Regions from separate parts of the Brevundimonas vancanneytii genome, predicted to be linked through region 2. Evidence: predicted binding sites of a transcription regulator. Region 2 holds the regulator's gene; each other region holds the start of a gene.
The links. The regulator LexA, encoded in region 2, represses DNA repair genes until DNA is damaged. The targets are predictions, from matches to a motif close to ATGTTCNCNANNTGTTCT.
Positions count from the first base shown of each region.

Region 1: a site for LexA is predicted at 1,633-1,650, ahead of recA (recombinase RecA). Genes of this name have one in related genera too.
Region 3: a site for LexA is predicted at 4,130-4,147, ahead of FGL25_RS01605 (ImuA family protein). Genes of this name have one in related genera too.

Region 1 covers NZ_LR588407.1:471,158-476,997, reverse strand. Annotated here, with positions in the region: gene FGL25_RS02345 (CYTH and CHAD domain-containing protein) at 55-1,581, shown strand; gene recA (recombinase RecA) at 1,749-2,828, shown strand; gene rraA (ribonuclease E activity regulator RraA) at 3,170-3,655, shown strand; gene alaS (alanine--tRNA ligase) at 3,788-5,840, shown strand, end outside.
Region 2 covers NZ_LR588407.1:1,876,564-1,882,403, forward strand. Annotated here, with positions in the region: gene FGL25_RS09250 (autotransporter outer membrane beta-barrel domain-containing protein) at 1-1,053, shown strand, start outside; gene FGL25_RS09255 (S9 family peptidase) at 1,170-3,266, shown strand; gene lexA (transcriptional repressor LexA) at 3,388-4,092, shown strand; gene FGL25_RS09265 (ComEC/Rec2 family competence protein) at 4,245-5,840, opposite strand, start outside.
Region 3 covers NZ_LR588407.1:323,466-329,305, forward strand. Annotated here, with positions in the region: partial or broken gene FGL25_RS18070 (error-prone DNA polymerase) at 1-1,905, opposite strand, end outside; gene FGL25_RS01600 (Y-family DNA polymerase) at 1,902-3,461, opposite strand; gene FGL25_RS01605 (ImuA family protein) at 3,352-4,110, opposite strand; gene FGL25_RS01615 (hypothetical protein) at 4,663-5,202, shown strand.

The sequences.
Region 1 (5,840 bases), 1.4 Mb from region 2:
TTGGATCATTTTCGTCGTCTTGGACCCGCGCCGGGATGGGCGCACAATGACGTCATGTCCGGCATGGCCCAGGAAATGGCGCAGGAAATCGAACTCAAGTTCCGGCTCGGCCCCGGCGCCGCCGCGCGCCTGGCCGCCCACCCGGCCCTGGCGGGCGAGGACAGCATGCAAAGCCTGCGCTCCGTCTATTTCGACACGCCGGATCAGGCGCTGCGCCGCGCCGGCTGGGGCCTGCGCGTGCGCGCAACCGGCCGCGGCTTCGTCCAGACCCTGAAGGGCCAGACCGGCGGCGACGTCCTCAACCGCGCCGAATGGGAGACGCCCGTCTCCAGCGAGGCCCTGGACTGGCGGGCCGTCAAGACGACGCCCGCCGCCGCCCTGCTGAAGGGCCGCCGCCGCAACCTGTCGCCCCGCTTCGCCAGCACGGTGCGTCGCCGCGCCCGGCTGGTCGCCTTCGAGGGCGCCGTGATCGAGGCCGCCTATGACGAGGGCGAGCTGTCGGCGGGCGGCCGCGTCGAGCCCTTGCGCGAACTCGAACTGGAGCTGAAGGACGGCCCGCCCCAGGCCCTGTTCGCCCTGGCCCGGCGCCTTTCGGCCGACGTCGCCCTGGTCCCCCTGTTCGAGAGCAAGGCCGAGCGCGGCTGGCGCCTGGCCGAGGGGTCGGAGCGCGCGCCCCGTTTCGCCCGCGTCGATCCCCTGCCGCGCGCCCTGAGCGCCGAGGCCGCCCTGCGCCGCACGGCCCTGGCCGCCTTGGGCCAGGTCTCGGCCAACGCCGAACTGCTGCGCCGGGTGCGGCGGCCCGAGGCCCTGCATCAGCTGCGCGTGGGCCTACGCCGCCTGCGCGCCGCCCTGTCCGTGTTCGCCCCCCTGCTGGGCGAGGACGCCGCCCCCGTCGTCGCCGAGCTGAAATGGCTGGCGCATGAGACCGACGCCGCGCGCGATCTGGACGTCTTCATCCGCGACGTCTTCCACCCCGCCGCGCTCGAAACGCCCGACCCCGACCTCGCCCCCCTGGGCCTGCGACTGCTGGCGGCCCGCAGCGGCGCCTATCGCCGGGCGATGGCGGCGATCGATTCGCCGCGCTACGCCGCCCTGATGTTCGAGACCCTGGCCTGGATCGAGACCGGCGCCTGGCGGACCGATCCTGACCCCGTGCGCGCCTGGCGCCGACAACGGCCCGTCGCCGCCTTCGCCGCCGAGGCTCTGGAGCGATTGAGCCGGCGCGTGCGGCGCGGCGGGCGACGCCTGGACCAGTTGGACGTCGCCGGTCGCCACCGTCTGCGCATCCGCGTCAAGCGTCTGCGCTATGCGGCCGAGTTCTTCGCCGGCCTGTTCGACCGCCCCGGCCGCGAGCGGCGTTTCCGCGCAGGTCTGGAGCAGGTCCAGGACGCGTTCGGCGCCCTCAACGACCTGGCCGTGGCGCGCGACCGCATCCCCGCCGAGGCCCGGCTGACCTCTCCCGAGATCGCCTTCACCGCCGGACGCCTGATCGGCCGCCGCGAACAGAGCGCCCCCGTCCTGCTGCTCGCCTCAAGCAGCGCCTTCGCCCGCCTGTCCCGCGCCCGGCGCTTCTGGCGGTAAACTTACGACTAAATCGGTCGCATCGCGATAAATGTTCTCGTTCAGTTCATGAGAACATCTTGCGAACAGGAACAAACCGTGTCCATAGTCCGGCTCAACGAGGGAGCGGGTCCGTGGCGGGTCTCTCCCGAAGTCAGATGGGAATCATGGCAAGGGAGAGAAAACCAATGTCACAGGCGGCACTGAAGCTCGTGGGTAAAGAAGACGGCGACAAACAACGCGCTCTAGAGGCGGCGATCGCGCAGATCGATCGCGCCTTCGGCAAGGGCTCGGTCATGAAACTGGGCAAGGCCGGACAGGTGGCCGAGATCGAAAGCGTCTCGACCGGCTCTCTGGGTCTCGACATGGCGCTCGGCATCGGCGGCCTGCCGGTCGGCCGGGTGATCGAGGTGTTCGGCCCCGAATCCTCGGGCAAGACGACCCTGGCCCTGCACACCGTGGCCGAGGTCCAGAAGAAGGGCGGCGTGGCCGCCTTCGTCGACGCCGAACACGCGCTGGACCCGGTCTACGCTCAGAAATTGGGCGTCAACCTCGACGACCTTCTGGTGTCGCAGCCCGATGCCGGCGAACAGGCGCTGGAGATCGTCGACACCCTGGTGCGCTCGGGCGCCGTGGACATCGTGGTGGTCGACTCCGTCGCCGCCCTGACGCCCCGCGCTGAGATCGAGGGCGAGATGGGCGACAGCCTGCCCGGCCTTCAGGCCCGCCTGATGTCGCAGGCCCTGCGTAAGCTGACGGCCTCCATCTCCAAGTCGAAGTGCATCGTCCTGTTCATCAACCAGATCCGTCACAAGATCGGCGTCATGTACGGTTCGCCGGAAACGACGACGGGCGGCAATGCGCTGAAGTTCTACGCCTCGGTGCGCCTGGACATCCGCCGCACCGGCGCGATCAAGAACCGCGACGAGGTGGTCGGCAACACCACCCGCGTCAAGGTGGTCAAGAACAAGGTCGCCCCGCCGTTCCGCGAGGTCATCTTCGACATCATGTACGGCGAAGGCATCTCCAAGATCGGCGAGATCATCGACCTAGGGGTCAAGGCCAACATCATCGAGAAGTCGGGTTCGTGGTTCTCCTACGACTCCACCCGCATCGGTCAGGGTCGCGAGAACGCCAAGGAGTTCCTGAAAAACAACCCCGACATGGCCCTCGCCATCGAAAAGGCGGTCCGCCAGTCCACGGCCAAGATCGCCGACGACATGCTGGGCGCGCCCGAGCCGGACGAAGGTCAGGATCTGGAGGGCTGATCCGTCCCATCACCTAAACGCCGTCATCCTCGGGCTTGACCCGAGGATCCAGCCAGGCAGCGTCCTCTTCCGTTCCAGCCGTGATCGCGCTGACGATCCGATCCTCGGGTCAAGCCCGAGGATGACGGCAGAAGGCAAGAGGCGTCCTGACGACCAGAGCTTCTCCGTTCGCCGCCTCGCGACCCGCCTACCGACCCCGCGGGGCCGGTCGGACGGAGACCGGCCCGCCCGACCTGCGTCGGGCGGGCCTCTTTTTTTATCCCGCCTCAATCTCCGCTCAAGGGCCTTGTTTCCCATGACCGCCAACGGGCAAGCTTCGCGCAAAGAACCGGAGCCTCCTCATGACCAGCCCCGCCACCGCCGACCTCTGCGACGCCCACTCCGACGTGGTGAAGGTCTGCCAGACTCTCTTCCGCAGCTTCGGCCAGGTCGCGGCCTTCCACGGCCCGATCCGCACCCTCAGCGTGCTGGACGACAACGCCCTGGTCCGCCAGACGCTGGAGCGCCCCGGCCAAGGCGCGGTCCTGGTCGTCAACGGCGGCGGTTCGCTCAAACGCGCCCTAGTCGGCGACAATCTGGCGAAGCTGGCCATCGACAACGGCTGGGCCGGGATCGTCGTCCACGGCGCCGTGCGCGACACAGCCGTCATCAACACCATGAACGTCGGCGTCAAAGCGCTTGGAACCGTTCCCCTGCGCGCGGACCGCGACGCCATCGGCGAGATCGACATCCCCACCGCCTTCGGCGGCGTCATCTTCACCCCCGGCGACTGGCTCTACGCTGACGAGGACGGCCTGATCGTCTCGCCGCATCGCCTGCACGATTAAAGCGCTCCTGGCCCTAAAAACGCGCCCGCGCCCGCAGGATCACGCGCCAGTGATGCGTTCGGCGCAAAATCCCTATATGACGCCGGTTCCGATATTTCCTCCCGCGCGCCCGAGTTCCAGAGCGATACGCCCATGACCAGCCTGAAGCAGATCCGTTCCACCTTCCTCGACTACTTCGCCGCCGACGGCCACGAGAAGGTGCAGTCGGCTCCGCTCGTGCCGCAGAACGACCCGACCCTGTTGTTCGTCAACGCGGGCATGGTGCCGTTCAAGGACTACTTCACCGGCGCGGCCGTCCCGCCCTATAAGCGCGCCACCAGCTCGCAGAAATGCGTGCGCGCCGGCGGCAAGCACAACGACCTGGACAACGTCGGCTACACCGCGCGCCACCACACCTTCTTTGAAATGCTGGGCAATTTCTCGTTCGGCGACTACTTCAAGGACCACGCCATCGAGAGCGCCTGGGGCCTGCTGACCAAGGAGTTCGGCCTGGCCCCCGCACGCCTGCTGGTCACCGTCTACCACACCGACGATCAGGCCTTCGACATCTGGAAGAAGGTGACGGGCTTCGCGGACGAGAAGATCATCCGCATCCCCACCAACGACAACTTCTGGGCCATGGGCGACAGCGGCCCCTGCGGCCCCTGCACCGAGATCTTCTACGACCACGGCGACCACATCTTCGGCGGCCCTCCCGGTTCGCCGGACGAGGACGGCGACCGCTTCGTCGAGATCTGGAACAACGTCTTCATGCAGTTCGAGAAGGAGAACGACGAGATCGTTCGCGAACTGCCCAAGAAGTCGGTCGACACCGGCATGGGTCTGGAGCGCATCGCCGCCGTGCTGCAGGGCGTCCACTCCAACTATGACGTCGACCTGTTCAAAAGCCTGATCAACGCCTCGGAAGAGCTGACCTCGACCAAGGCCGAGGGCGAGCGCGCCCCGTCGCACCGGGTCATCGCCGACCACCTGCGTTCGACCGCCTTCCTGATCGCCGACGGCGTGACGCCCTCGAACGAGGGCCGGGGCTACGTCCTGCGCCGCATCATGCGCCGCGCCATGCGCCACGCCCACCTGCTGGGCGCCGCCGATCCGCTGATGCACCGTCTGGTGCCGACCCTGGTCGAGGAGATGGGCGAGGCCTACCCCGAGCTCGGCCGCGCCCAGGCCTTCATCGAAGACACGCTGAAGCAGGAAGAGATCCGCTTCCGCACCACTCTGGGCCGCGGCATGAACCTGTTCGATCAGGCCACGACCGGCTTCAAGGCCGGCGACATGCTGGACGGCCAGACGGCCTTCACCCTGTACGACACCTACGGCTTCCCGCTGGACCTGACGCAGGACGAGGCCCGCCGTCGCGGCTTCAGCGTCAACGTCGACGGCTTCGAGGCCGCCATGACCGAGCAGCGCGACCGCTCGCGCGAGCACTGGAAGGGCTCGGGCCAGACGGCCTCGGCCGGCGCCTGGCTGGCCCTGCGCGACCAGCACGGCGGCACGGAATTCACCGGCTATGAGTCCGAGACCGGCGAGGGCAAGGTTCTGGCCATCGTCAAGGACGGCGCCGAAAGCCCCTCCGCCGCGACCGGCGAAACCGTCGAAATCCTGCTGGACAAGACCCCCTTCTACGGCGAAGGCGGCGGCCAGGCGGGCGACAAGGGCGCCTTCGTCTGGAGCGGCGGCGAAGGCCGCGTGCTGGACACCAAGAAGCACGGCGGCGATCTGCACGTTCACACCCTCGAAGTGACCAAGGGCGCGCTGGCGACCGGCGCGGTCGTGACCGCCACGGTCGAGGAAGGCTCGCGCCCGACCACCCGCGCCAACCACTCGGCCGCCCACCTGTTCCACGCCGCCGTCAAGAACGTCCTGGGCGCCCACGTCGCCCAGAAGGGCCAGATGGTCGACGCTGAGCGCATGCGCTTCGACTTCAGCCACAACGCCCCGATGACGGACGAGGAAATCGCCCGCGTCGAGGACGAGGTGAACGCCGTCATCCGCCAGAACGTCCCGGTCACGACCGAGTTGATGACGCCCGACGCCGCCATCGCGGCGGGCGCCGTGGCCCTGTTCGGCGAGAAATACGGCGACGAGGTCCGCGTCCTGACCATCGGCCGCGCCCTGTCGGGTCCAGGCGCCTATTCGGTTGAACTGTGCGGCGGCACCCACGTCTTCCGCACCGGCGACATCG
Region 2 (5,840 bases):
GGCATGATCAAGGCCGAGGCCGCCGCCTATGACGTGCTCTACGCCGGCCTGGCCGACAATGAGCTGATCCGCGCGGCCATGCTGAACCAGACCGACCGCGACGGCTTCTTCAACATCTATCAGCAACTGCTGCCCGACCACTCGGGCGGTCCGCTGCTGTCGCTGGCCAGCGGCGTCGACGCCGTGACCCGCGCCCTGACCGGCCGCAACGCCGCCGCGACGCCGGGCGAAACCAGCGCCTGGGTGCAGGAGATCAACTTCTACGCCGACAAGGACAAGACCGACACATACGGCTTCCGTTCGGAAGGCTTCGGCCTGGCGGGCGGTGTCGAGCGCGGCACCGACATGGGCGCCTTCGGCCTGACGGCGGCCTTCACCTCGTCAGATCTGGAAGACCCCGAAGCGGCAGCTGAAGAAGTCCTGTCGGCCAACCTGCTGGAGCTGGGCCTCTACTGGCGCGCTCAAGGCCAGTACTGGACGACCTGGGCGCGCGCGGCCGGCGGCTACGCCTCCTTCAGCGCCACGCGCAAACTGGTCGCCGACGGCATCAATCTGAAGAACGAGTCCGACTGGCACGGCCTGACCTTGGCCGCCGCCGGGGGCGCGTCGTACGAGCGTCACTTCGGCCGCCTGAACATCCGCCCCGAGGCCTATGTCGAATACTTCTCGCTGAGCGAGGACGCTCGTACCGAAAAGGGCGGCGGCGACGGCTTCGATCTGAAGATCGACGAACGCGACGGCCACATCTTCTCGGGCGTGGCTGCGGTGAACATCGGCTACGGCTTCGGCAAGGACGGCTGGATCCGCCCCGAGGTCCGTCTGGGCTGGCGTCAGAACTTCTCGGTCGACGCCGGGACCACCATCGCCCGCCTGGCTTCGGGCGGCGACGCCTTCACCCTGACGCCCGCCAGCATCGAGGGCGGCGGTCCGATCCTGGGCTTCCGTCTGAACGTCGGCAACGATCTGGGCATGCTGGCCGTCACGGGCGACGCCGAACTGCTGGAAGACTACGTCCGCTACACCCTGCTGCTGCGGGCCAGCTTCAAGTTCTGACTTTTCTTCGGAACACGAATGAAAAAGGGCCGCCGGATTCGTTCCGGCGGCCCTTTCCCTATCTTGCCGCCCCCTCGCGCCTTTCTATGATCCCTCCAAACCAGAGGGGGTTTCATATGAACAAGTTCGCCTGGGCGGCCTGCGCCCTGATCCTCAGCGCCCACGCGCCCGCGATGGCGCAAACCGCCGTCCAGCCAGCCGCCGCGCCCAGCCTGCCGACCGCCGACCGCGGCCTGTTCACCGCGCAAGACCTGTTCGGCATGGAGGTCGCCTCCGACGCCCAGATCAGTCCAGACGGCGGGCAGATCGCCTATGTCCGCCAGACGGCCGACATCATGACCGACCGGATGCGCCCGACCATCTGGCTGATCGACGTGAAGACCGGCCGTCATTCGCCCCTGGTCGCCTCGGTCGGTTCACATCGCCAGCCGCGCTGGTCGCCGGATGGTACGCGCCTGTCCTACATCTCCAGCGCCGAGGGCGGCGCGCCCCAGTTGTTCGTGCGCTGGATGGCGTCGGGTGAATCGGTCCGCGTCACCAACCTGCCCAACACCCCGTCCAGCGTCAGCTGGTCGCCCAACGGCGAGCAGTTGGCCTATTCCGTCCTGGTCCCCGGCGAGAAACCCAAGATCGGCTCGCCCCTGGCCAAGCCCGAGGGCGCCCAGTGGGCGCCGCCGCTGGAGATCATCGACAGCGTCTCCTACCGCTCCGACGGCCAGGGCTATCTGAAGCCCGGCTTCCGCCACGTCTTCGTCGTCGGGTCTCAGGGCGGCGGCGCGCGCCAGCTGACGCACGGCGACTTCCACCACGGCGGCGGCCTGTCCTGGTCGGCCGATTCCCGCACCCTCTACCTCAGCGCCAACCGTCGCCCCGACTGGCAGCGCGAAGCCGCCGACAGCGAAGTCTTCGCCCTGGATGTCCAGACCGGCGGCCTGACCGCCCTGACCAGCCGCGCCGGGCCTGACAATGCGCCCGTCGCCTCGCCCGACGGCCGCCGCATCGCCTACCTGGGCTATGACGACAAGCGGATGGGCTATCACAACACCCGCCTCTATGTGATGGACGCCGACGGCTCGAACAGCCGCGCCCTGACCGAGAGCCTCGACCGCTCGGTCCAGTCTCCGGTGTGGAGCCGCGACGGCCGCTCAGTCTACGTCGCCTATGACGATCAGGGCCGCACCAAGGTCGCCCGCGTGTCGATGGACGGCGCCGTCACCACCCTGATCGAGGATCTGACCGGCGACGACTTCGGCCGCCCCTACACCGGCGGCGGCTTCACCGTGGCCGACGACGGCGCCATCGCCTATACGCGCGGCACGCCTGCGCGTCCGGCCGACGTCCACGTCCTGAAGGGCGGCCGCAGCACCCAGCTGACCCGCCTGAACGCCGACTTCCTCAGCGCCCGCCGGCTGGGCGAGGTGCGCCGCATCCAGGTCGCCTCCTCCCACGATCAACGCGCGGTCGAAAGCTGGCTGACCCTGCCGGCCGACTATGTCGAGGGCCAGCGCTATCCGCTGGTGCTGGAAATCCACGGCGGCCCGTTCGCCGCCTACGGCCCCCACTTCGCCACCGACAACCAGTTGTTCGCCGCTGCGGGCTATGCGGTGCTGTCGGTCAACCCGCGCGGCTCGACCTCCTATGGGGACGAGTTCGCCAACCTGATCCACCACAACTATCCGTCGAACGACTATGACGACCTGATCAGCAGCGTCGACGCCGTCATCGCTCAGGGGATCGCCGACCCGAACAGGCTGTTCGTCACCGGCGGTTCGGGCGGCGGCGTGCTGACCAGTTGGATCGTCGGCAAGACCGACCGCTTCAAGGCGGCCGTCGTCCAGAAGCCGGTCATCGACTGGGCCAGCTTCGTGCTGACGGCCGACAACCCGGCCTTCTTCGCCCGCTACTGGTTCGGCGAATATCCTTGGGAGAACCCGGAGGCCTACTGGCGCCGGTCCCCCCTATCGCTGGTCGGCAACGTCAAGACTCCGACCATGGTCGTCGTCGGCGACGAGGACTATCGCACACCCGTCAGCGAGTCGGAGCAGTACTACACCGCCCTGCAGCTGCGCGGCGTGCCAACGGCCCTGGTGAAGATCCCCGGCGTCGGCCACAGCCTGGCCGTCCGCCCGTCCCAGAACGCCGCCCGCATGAACGCCATGATCGAATGGTTCGCGCGCTACAAGGACGGCGCACCGGCCGCTCCGGCGCAATAAGACCCGGCCCCGCGCCCGTCATGCGGCGGGCGCGGGGGTTCAGCGTGGCGTTAGTTGACTTTTAACCAGAACACTTACAGAACATCATCAACGGTTCACGCCTTGTTCTGGATTCTGCGCCATGCTCACGAAGAAACAGCACGAACTCCTGATGTTCATTCACGAGCGCATCCGGGAGACGGGCGTTTCGCCGTCCTTCGACGAGATGAAGGAGGCGCTGGACCTGGCGTCCAAGTCCGGCATCCACCGCCTGATCACGGCGCTGGAGGAACGCGGCTTCATCCGTCGCCTCGCCCACCGCGCCCGCGCGCTGGAAGTGGTCAAACTGCCCGAACAGGCGACGACCGCCGCCCCGGCCAAGGGACGCGCGCCCTTCAAGCCTGACGTGATCCAGGGCGGCGGCCTGAACCCTCGCCCCGCCTTCGCCGAGGCCGCCAACGACGTGCGTGACCTGCCCCTGCTGGGCAAGATCGCCGCCGGCACCCCCATCGCCGCCATCCAGCACGAACGCGAGCGCCTGCCCGTCCCCGAAGCCATGCTGGGCGCAGGCGAGCACTACCTGCTCGAAATCGAGGGCGACTCCATGATCGAGGCCGGCATCCTCGACGGCGACACGGTCATCATCAAGCGGATGGAGAACGCCTCTTCCGGCGAGATCGTCGTCGCCCTGGTCGAGGGCGAGGAAGCCACGCTGAAACGCCTGCGCAAGAAGGGCCAGTCCATCGCGCTGGAGCCCGCCAACAGCGCCTATGAGACCCGCATCTTCGGCCCTGATCAGGTCGAGGTTCAGGGCAAGTTGGTCGGCCTGCTGCGCCGCTATCACTGAGGCCCCCATCCCCGCTCGTCCCGCCGGACGCCGGGATCCAGTGCTTTGGCTTCAAGCGGGTCGTCTGGAAGTTTGCCTGTAATCTAGCCTCATCTGGCCAACGACAGCACGTGCGGCTCTGACTGGATCCCGGCGTCCGCCGGGATGATCGGCTAGGGATGAGCCCCGCTCCACGGCCGCCGTCCCCGCACTTCCGCCGCCCACAGAGCGCGCCAGCCGCCGGCCTCATCGCGCCACAACTCCACCGAGCCGCCGCGCGCATGATCCGCGCCGTCCAGCACCAGCCGCCCCTCGCATGACGACGGCAGGACCGCGACCACGGCCCGTACGCTGACCACCCCGGCGCTGCGGCACATCTGATCCATCTGCGCCTCGCTAGGCGACGCCTTGCCCCACCACAGGGCCAGCACGCCTTCCTCGCCCTCCGGCGCGCAGAAGGAGCGTTTGCAGGTCCAGCCTTCGCCCGGCCGCCCCACCGCCTCCAGCCCCCGCCGCCGGGACCACAGGTCGCTGGCGAACTGGCGCACCGCGGGCCGCATCACGACCGCCTGCTCCCCCTGCCGATACGCCGCATTCGCTCCGCCGTCGCCGATCCAGACGTCCGGCGGCGCCGGGCGCGGCCAGATCAGCACCGCCGCCGCGAACGGCAGGCCCAGCCAGCGCCACCGTCCGCGCCACAGGCACATGAACAGTATGCCCAGGAAGGCGACCGGCAGGGCCGCCGCCGGGGCGCTGGGGATCGCCTGAACCGCGCCGGGCAGCCCCGCCGCCCAATGGCCGATCGCCAGCATGACATCCACCGACTTGCCCGCCAGCCACAGGAAGGGCGCGCCCAGGCCCAACGGCTCCAGCGCCGCGCCCAGCGCAAGCGCGGGCATCATGATGAAGTCCGCCAGCGGCGCCGTCGCCAGATTGGCGATCAGCCCATAGACGGCCGTGCGGTTGAAATGCTGCATGGCGAACGGCCCCGTCGCCATACCCGCCACCAGGCTGGCGGCGCAGGCGGCCAGCAGCCAACTGCCGAACCGCTGCACCGCGACGATGGGCCAGGGCGCGGCGAACTCTCGGATGCGGCGCGGCCAGACCTCGACCAGCGCCACCAGGGCCGCCGTCGCTGCGAAGGACATCTGGAACCCCGGCGTCACCACGGCCTCGGGCCGCAGCAACAGCACGACGAAGGCCGCCGCCGCCAGCGCCCGCATCGTCACCGCCTGCCGGTCCGTCAAGACGGCCAGAAAGGCGATGGAGGCCGTGACCGCCGCCCGCTCGGCCGGGGGCGGCGCGCCTGAGATCACCAGATACGTCCCAACGGCGATCAGGCCCGCGATCGCCGCAACCTTCTTGCCTGAAACGCGCAACGCCAGCCACGGCCAGGCCGCGACCAGCAGGCGCGCCGCGAAGAAGACGAAGCCCCCCACGACCGCCATGTGCAGGCCCGAGATCGACAGGATATGCGCCAGTCCCGAATCCCGCATGGCGTCCAGGTCCGGGCTCTGGATCCAGGTCTCGTGCCCCGTGGTCATGGCCGCCGCCACCCCGCCGGTCCGCTCGCCCAGCCGCGCCACGATCCGCTCGGCCAGGGCGTAGCGCACGGCGTTGATCTTCATCGCCATCCGCACCCGCCAGGGCGGCGGCGCCAAATCGGCGGCGCGCGTCGGCCCCAAGGCGAACAGCGTCCCGCCCATGCCCTGAAAATAGGCGTTGCGGCCGAAGTCATAGGCGCCGGGGCTAGCGGGGGGCGGCGGCGG
Region 3 (5,840 bases), 1.6 Mb from region 2:
GCCGCGGCAGCATGTTGATCTGGGCGCGGCTCTCGACCTGGAAGACGCCGATGGACTGGCCCCGGCACAGCATGTCGTAGACCTGGGGTTCCTCCGGCGGGACGGAGGCGAGGTCGTGCTCGACGCCTGAATGGGCTTTCATCAGGTCGAAGGCCTTACGGATGCAGGTCAGCATCCCCAAGGCCAGTACGTCGACCTTCATCAGGCCCAGGGCGTCGATGTCGTCCTTGTCCCATTCGATGAAGGTGCGCTCCGCCATGGCGGCGTTGCCGATGGGGACAGTTTCGTCCAACCGTCCCTGGGTCAGGACGAAGCCGCCGACGTGTTGAGACAGATGGCGCGGAAAGCCGAGCAGGCGCGTGGCCATGCGCACGGCGCGATCGACCATCGGATTGGCGGCGTCCAGACCGGCCTGTTCGATCTGGCGGCCGCTGATCTCGGAGCCCCAATTGCCCCACTGGGTCGAGGCCAGGCGCGCGGTGACGTCCTCGGTCAGGCCCAGGACCTTTCCCACCTCGCGGATGGCGCTGCGGGGCGATAGCGGATGACGGTGGCGGCGATGCCGGCGCGATGCCGGCCATAGCGCTCATAGATGTATTGGATGATCTCCTCGCGCCGCTCGTGCTCGAAGTCGACGTCGATGTCGGGCGGCTCGTCGCGGTTGGAGGACAGGAACCGCTCGAACAACAGGTCGTGGCAGGCCGGATCGACGCTGGTGATCCCCAGGACGTAGCAGACCGCCGAGTTGGCGGCCGATCCGCGCCCCTGGCACAGGATGCCCTTGTTCTCGGCCGTACGGACGATGTCGTGGATGGTCAGGAAATAGGGGGCCAGGCTGCGCTCGGCGATGAAGGCCAGCTCCTTCGCAAGCAGGGTCGTGACCTTGGGCGGCGCGCCGTCCGGATAACGGAGGAGGGTGCGGCGACGCACCAGTTCTTCCAGCCAGCCCTGAGGTGTTTCGCCGGGCGGTACGGGCTCCTCAGGGTATTCATACTTCAGGTTGCTCAGATCGAAGGTCGCGCGCGACAGGAAGGCGGTCGTTTCGTTCACCGCCTCTGGCGCATCTTTGAACAGGCGGGCCATTTCGTCCTCGGGCTTCAGCCAGCGCTCGGCGTTGGCCTCCAGCCGACGGCCGGCGGTTTCGATGGTCGCGCCTTCGCGGATGCAGGTCAGGACGTCCTGCAGATCGCGGTCTTCAGGGGCGGCGTAGAGGACATCGTTGAGCGCCAGCAAGGGGACCTCCACCCGCTCCGCCATGGCCTTGAGCCGGGCCAGCCGGCGCCGGTCGTCGCCGCGCCTGTGCAGGGCGGCGCCCAGCCAGACTGCGCCCGGCGCCGCCGCGTTCATGCGGGCCAACACCTCTTCCAGCCCCGTCAGCCGATCCGGCGGGACGAGGATCAGCAGCAGGTCCTCAGGATCGACCAGCAGGTCGCGCAGGCCGATCTCGCACTCCCCCTTCTTCGCCCGTCTGTTGCCCAGGGTCAGCAGGCGCGTCAGCCGCCCCCAGCCCGCCCGTGTCTCCGGATAGGCGATGACGTCCGGCGTCCCGTCGTTGAAAACCAACCGCGCCCCGCTCAGCAGGCGAAAGTCCGCCGCGCGACGCTTCACCTCTTCGGACAGGGCCGGATCGTTCAGCGGGTCCTCGATGAAGGCGATCTCGCCGGGGCTGCCGCCGTCGCGCATCCTGTCCGGCGGGGCCAGGCCCTCGACGCGTATCTCCTTCAGCGCGCTCCAGGCCCTCACCACGCCCGCCACGGTGTTGCGATCGGCCAGCCCCAGTCCGGCGTGGCCGCGCAGGATCGCCGTCAGCACCAGGTCCTTGGGATGCGAGGCGCCGCGCAGGAAGGAGAAGTTGCTGGCCGTCGCCAGCTCGGCGTAGGCGCCGCAAGGATCGAGCCTCCTCATGCGAACAGGCCGTGGATGAACCAGCGCGGCTCGGGCGTCTCGCCATAGAGGCCCTGGCGGAACAGCCAGAAGCGACGGCCGTCCCGATCCTCGACCCGGTAGTAGTCGCGGGTGCGCTGGCCCGGCGCGCGCCACCATTCGCCGCTGATCCGCTCGGGCCCTTCTGCGCGCGTCACCTCGTGCAGGACGCGACGCCAGCGGAACTTCAGCGGATAGCCGTCGGGCACCTCCGCCAGGGTTTCGACCGGCTGGGGCGGGTCGAACATCTGCAGGGGCCGCAAGGGCGGATCGTCGGGATCGAGATCGGTCCAGGTCTCGTCGCCATGACGGGCGGCGGCCGGGACCAGCCGCGCCGCGCGTTCGGGAATGTGCGAGGCGAAAGGCTCGAAGCGCAGCACGGCCTCCGGTCCCAGACGCGCGGTCAGCCGGTCGATCAGGTGGCTGAAGGCCTCCTCGCCGGGCGTCTCGCGTTCCAGTCCCTGCTGGGTCGGAGCCAAAGCCTGGGTCCAGGGCACGGACATCCGCATCTGATCGAAGCCGAAGCCGGGGTCCAGCGGGGCGGCCAGGGCCGCCATCCGCTCGCGGAACAGCCGCAGCGTCGCAGGGGCGTCGCGGGTCGGACGGCCGGTGCGGACGACGATGCGGCGCGTCTCGCCGTCCACGCGATAGAAGGCGGCCTCGAAGGCGCGGCCGCCCAGGCCCGTCTGATCCAGCCTGTCCATGGTCTCGACCAGCAGGTCGGACAAAACCCGCTCCACGTCCTCGGGCGCCGAGATTGGCTCGAAGAAGACGCGATCGACGACCACGGGTGCGGGAGGCCGATACGGGGTGATGCGCATGTCTTCGTCGCCCAGAACCCGCGCCAGTCGGGTCGGGAAGTCGGCGCCGAAACGGGCGGCCAGGGGCGCGCGGGGCCGGTCGTCCAGATCGGCCAGCCGTTTCAGGCCCAGACGGCGCAGGGCCTCGTCCTCCTTGTCCGATAACTCCAGGGCGGCGACCGGCAAGCGGCGCGCGACGGCGCGGTCCTGCCCGGGCTCGAACCGACCGCCGGGTCCAAAGCGGGCCAGCGCGCGCGCGATCTGGGGCGTGCCGGCCAGTGCGCACCGGATTTTGAGTCCGGCGCGTTCGGCCCGCGCCTGGACCGTCCGCATCAGGCCTGTCTCTCCGCCGAACAGGTGGGCGCAGCCGGTCACGTCCAGCATCAGGCCGTGCGGCGGATCGAGCGCGATCATGGGGGTGAAGCGGCCGAAATCCTCCAGCACCCGCCCCAGCAGAGCGTCGTCGAGATCCGGTCGATGGGCGACGACGCGCAAGGCGGGGGTCCGCGCCCGCGCGTCGGCCAGGGCCAGGCCGGGGGTCAGCCCCATCCGCGCCGCCGCTGGATCGACGGCCGCTAGCCGCAGCGCGCCCTTGATCTTCTCGGCCAGGACGACGGGGGGCGCATCCTCAGGCGGCGCGTCGTCCCGCTGCTCCTGACGCCGCAGCCGGTCGCTGGGCAGCCATGGGAACCAGACCGCCAGATAGCGGCGCGGGCGGGCGGAAGGTTCGCTGTTCACGATCCCACTCCATGATCCAGGTCCCGATCGCCCCGCCGCCGCGCCGCCGCAGCAGGGTCGCCGAAAAAGACGGCCGTCCCGGCGCTCCGCCTTCCAGAGGTTCTGACGCGCAGGACGCCACCGACCAGCGGGTCTCGGCCGCGCTGGGACAGGGCAGGGCCCCCGCCCGGGCCAGGAACAGGGTCGCGCCGCCCGTCTCGGCCGCCAGCGCCAGTCGCCGGCTGGCCGTCAGGGTGAAGGCCTTGGCCTCGCCCCAGGCGCTCAACAGCACGGCGCCCACGGCGGGACTGCGCAGGGCTTCTTCGCCGACGGCCAGCAGGGTCTGCACGTCGCGCGTCCGCACCAGCAGCAGGTCGCGCGGCGACAGGCCCATCTCATGCAAGCCCGGCCCGTGCGGCCGTCCCGCCTCCTGGGCCATCATCTCATGCAGGCCCCAGACGATGGGCCGCCCCGCCGCCGCCCGCAGCGCCATGCCCAGCCCGAAGGCGTTGACCGCCACGGCATCGGCGGGCGCGGAGGCGTAGAGATCATGCAGAACGCCCGTGGCCAGCGGGGCAGAGGCGTCGTCGCTTCCCGCGCGCACGCCCGCGCCGACGCGACGACCGCCGGCCCGATCCAGGGCCTCCAGGCGCGTCTTCAGCGCTGTCAAAGCGTCAGGCTGTGAACAAATGTTCCTCATTTGTTCTATATGCGCGCCAACCCCCTGGGGGAGTCAAGCGAAGCGGGAGGCAAGGCTCAATACGGTTATCGACAACGACCGATTCTGGCGTTTGGTTGGCCTCGCTCCCCACTTCGACGTCGTGCAAACGCGGGCGTGTCTGAAGCCTCCAGCCGAACGCCTGCCCCAATCGTGTCGTCAGCGGGCAAAAAAACCACCCCCAAGTTTTGAAGCACTGTGACCAACAGGTTGGCGTTTGCGCGGTTGATCGGCGCGAAGTCGTTCGTCGCTTCGGCGCGCTTGATGGTGTTGACGGCCAGCCCTGTGCGCTCCGACAGGTCCAGGACCGACAGATTCAGAAGGCCTCGGGCGCCGCGCAGCTGGGCGCCTGTCGGATGATTGGGGGAGCGCGCTCGAGGTGTCTTCATAATTAAATTTGACTCTTTAGACTCATTTTGAATTCATGGACTCATTATCAACGTAGAGTCTTATCTGTCCATGAAGAACCAATTCGAATTGAATTGTCCCATTCACGGAGCGCAGTTGAAGCGCGCGAAATGTCGGCGCTGCAACGCCCTCTATATGAGCGCCTATATGCGCCAGCGACGTCGCCGCGATCCGGTTGCGGCCTTGCTGGAGCGGGCGCGGGAAAGGGCGGCGCGTCTAGGCCTTCCGTTCAACCTGCGCCGTAGCGACGTGGTGGTGCCGCCGGTTTGCCCTGTGTTCGGCATGCCGCTGGCGGCAGGTTCTCAACGATCGAGCGGATCGCCTTCGCTGGACCGCATCAGGCCTGCCCTGGGCTATGTGCGCGGGAATGTTCGCGTTATCAGCGACCGGGCCAATCGCCTCAAGGGCGCCTGTACGCAGGAGCAGGCCAGGGAGCGCGCTCAGTCGGCGCTCCCGCCGCGTCGACCTGACCTGGAAAAGATCGCGGCCTATATCGAACGGGAGGAGCTTCTGGCGGAGGTGCGCCGGAAGGCTGCGCAAGGCGGTCGTGCAGGCGCCGAATGGGAGAAGGTGGCGGTCTTTCTGGACAAGGCCTTCGTCGCTGCGGACTGGATGCGGAAAGATCAGAGGACGTGATCTGTTGATGTGCGCATATCATTTCTTAACAAAAACAACAAGATAAGCGATTTTTCTTGTTGCGATCGGAACGCTGTTCGGTATATATGGGCGGCGACGACAAATGACACCCGTTGGGGTGTCTGTCCCGGTATCCCGCCGGTCGCCTCTAGCGATTGTCGTCTTTGACGATCGAGTTCGCTGTTTTGCCCCATGTAGAGCGTTATCTTCACGACCGCAGGTCTGACGCCATCACGTCTTCGACCCCCGCTTCGCCTGACTGTGGCGGCGCGTCTCGCCTTTCCTGACGGCTCCGTCTCGGTGCGCACCCTGCGGTTGGAGGCCAGCCGGGGGCGCCTGGTCATCGAGCGGATCGGCAACAAGGATTTCACCACTCTGGCCGCCATCGAAGCGATGAGGGAACTGTGCCGCGTCCCGCCCAACCCCCGCGCCTCTATCTGCGCGAACGAAAGGGCCGAGAGGCCCGCTATGTCATCCTCGACCGTGGACGTGAAATCGGCACGGGCTTTGGCGAGTCGGACCAGCGAGGCGCTGAAGAAGCGTTCGGCCGCTATCTAGCCGACAAGCACCGGCCTGATTTCGGCGATGGCCATCCGTCCAAGGTCGCCGTCGCCGACGCGCTGACCTATTATCTGGAA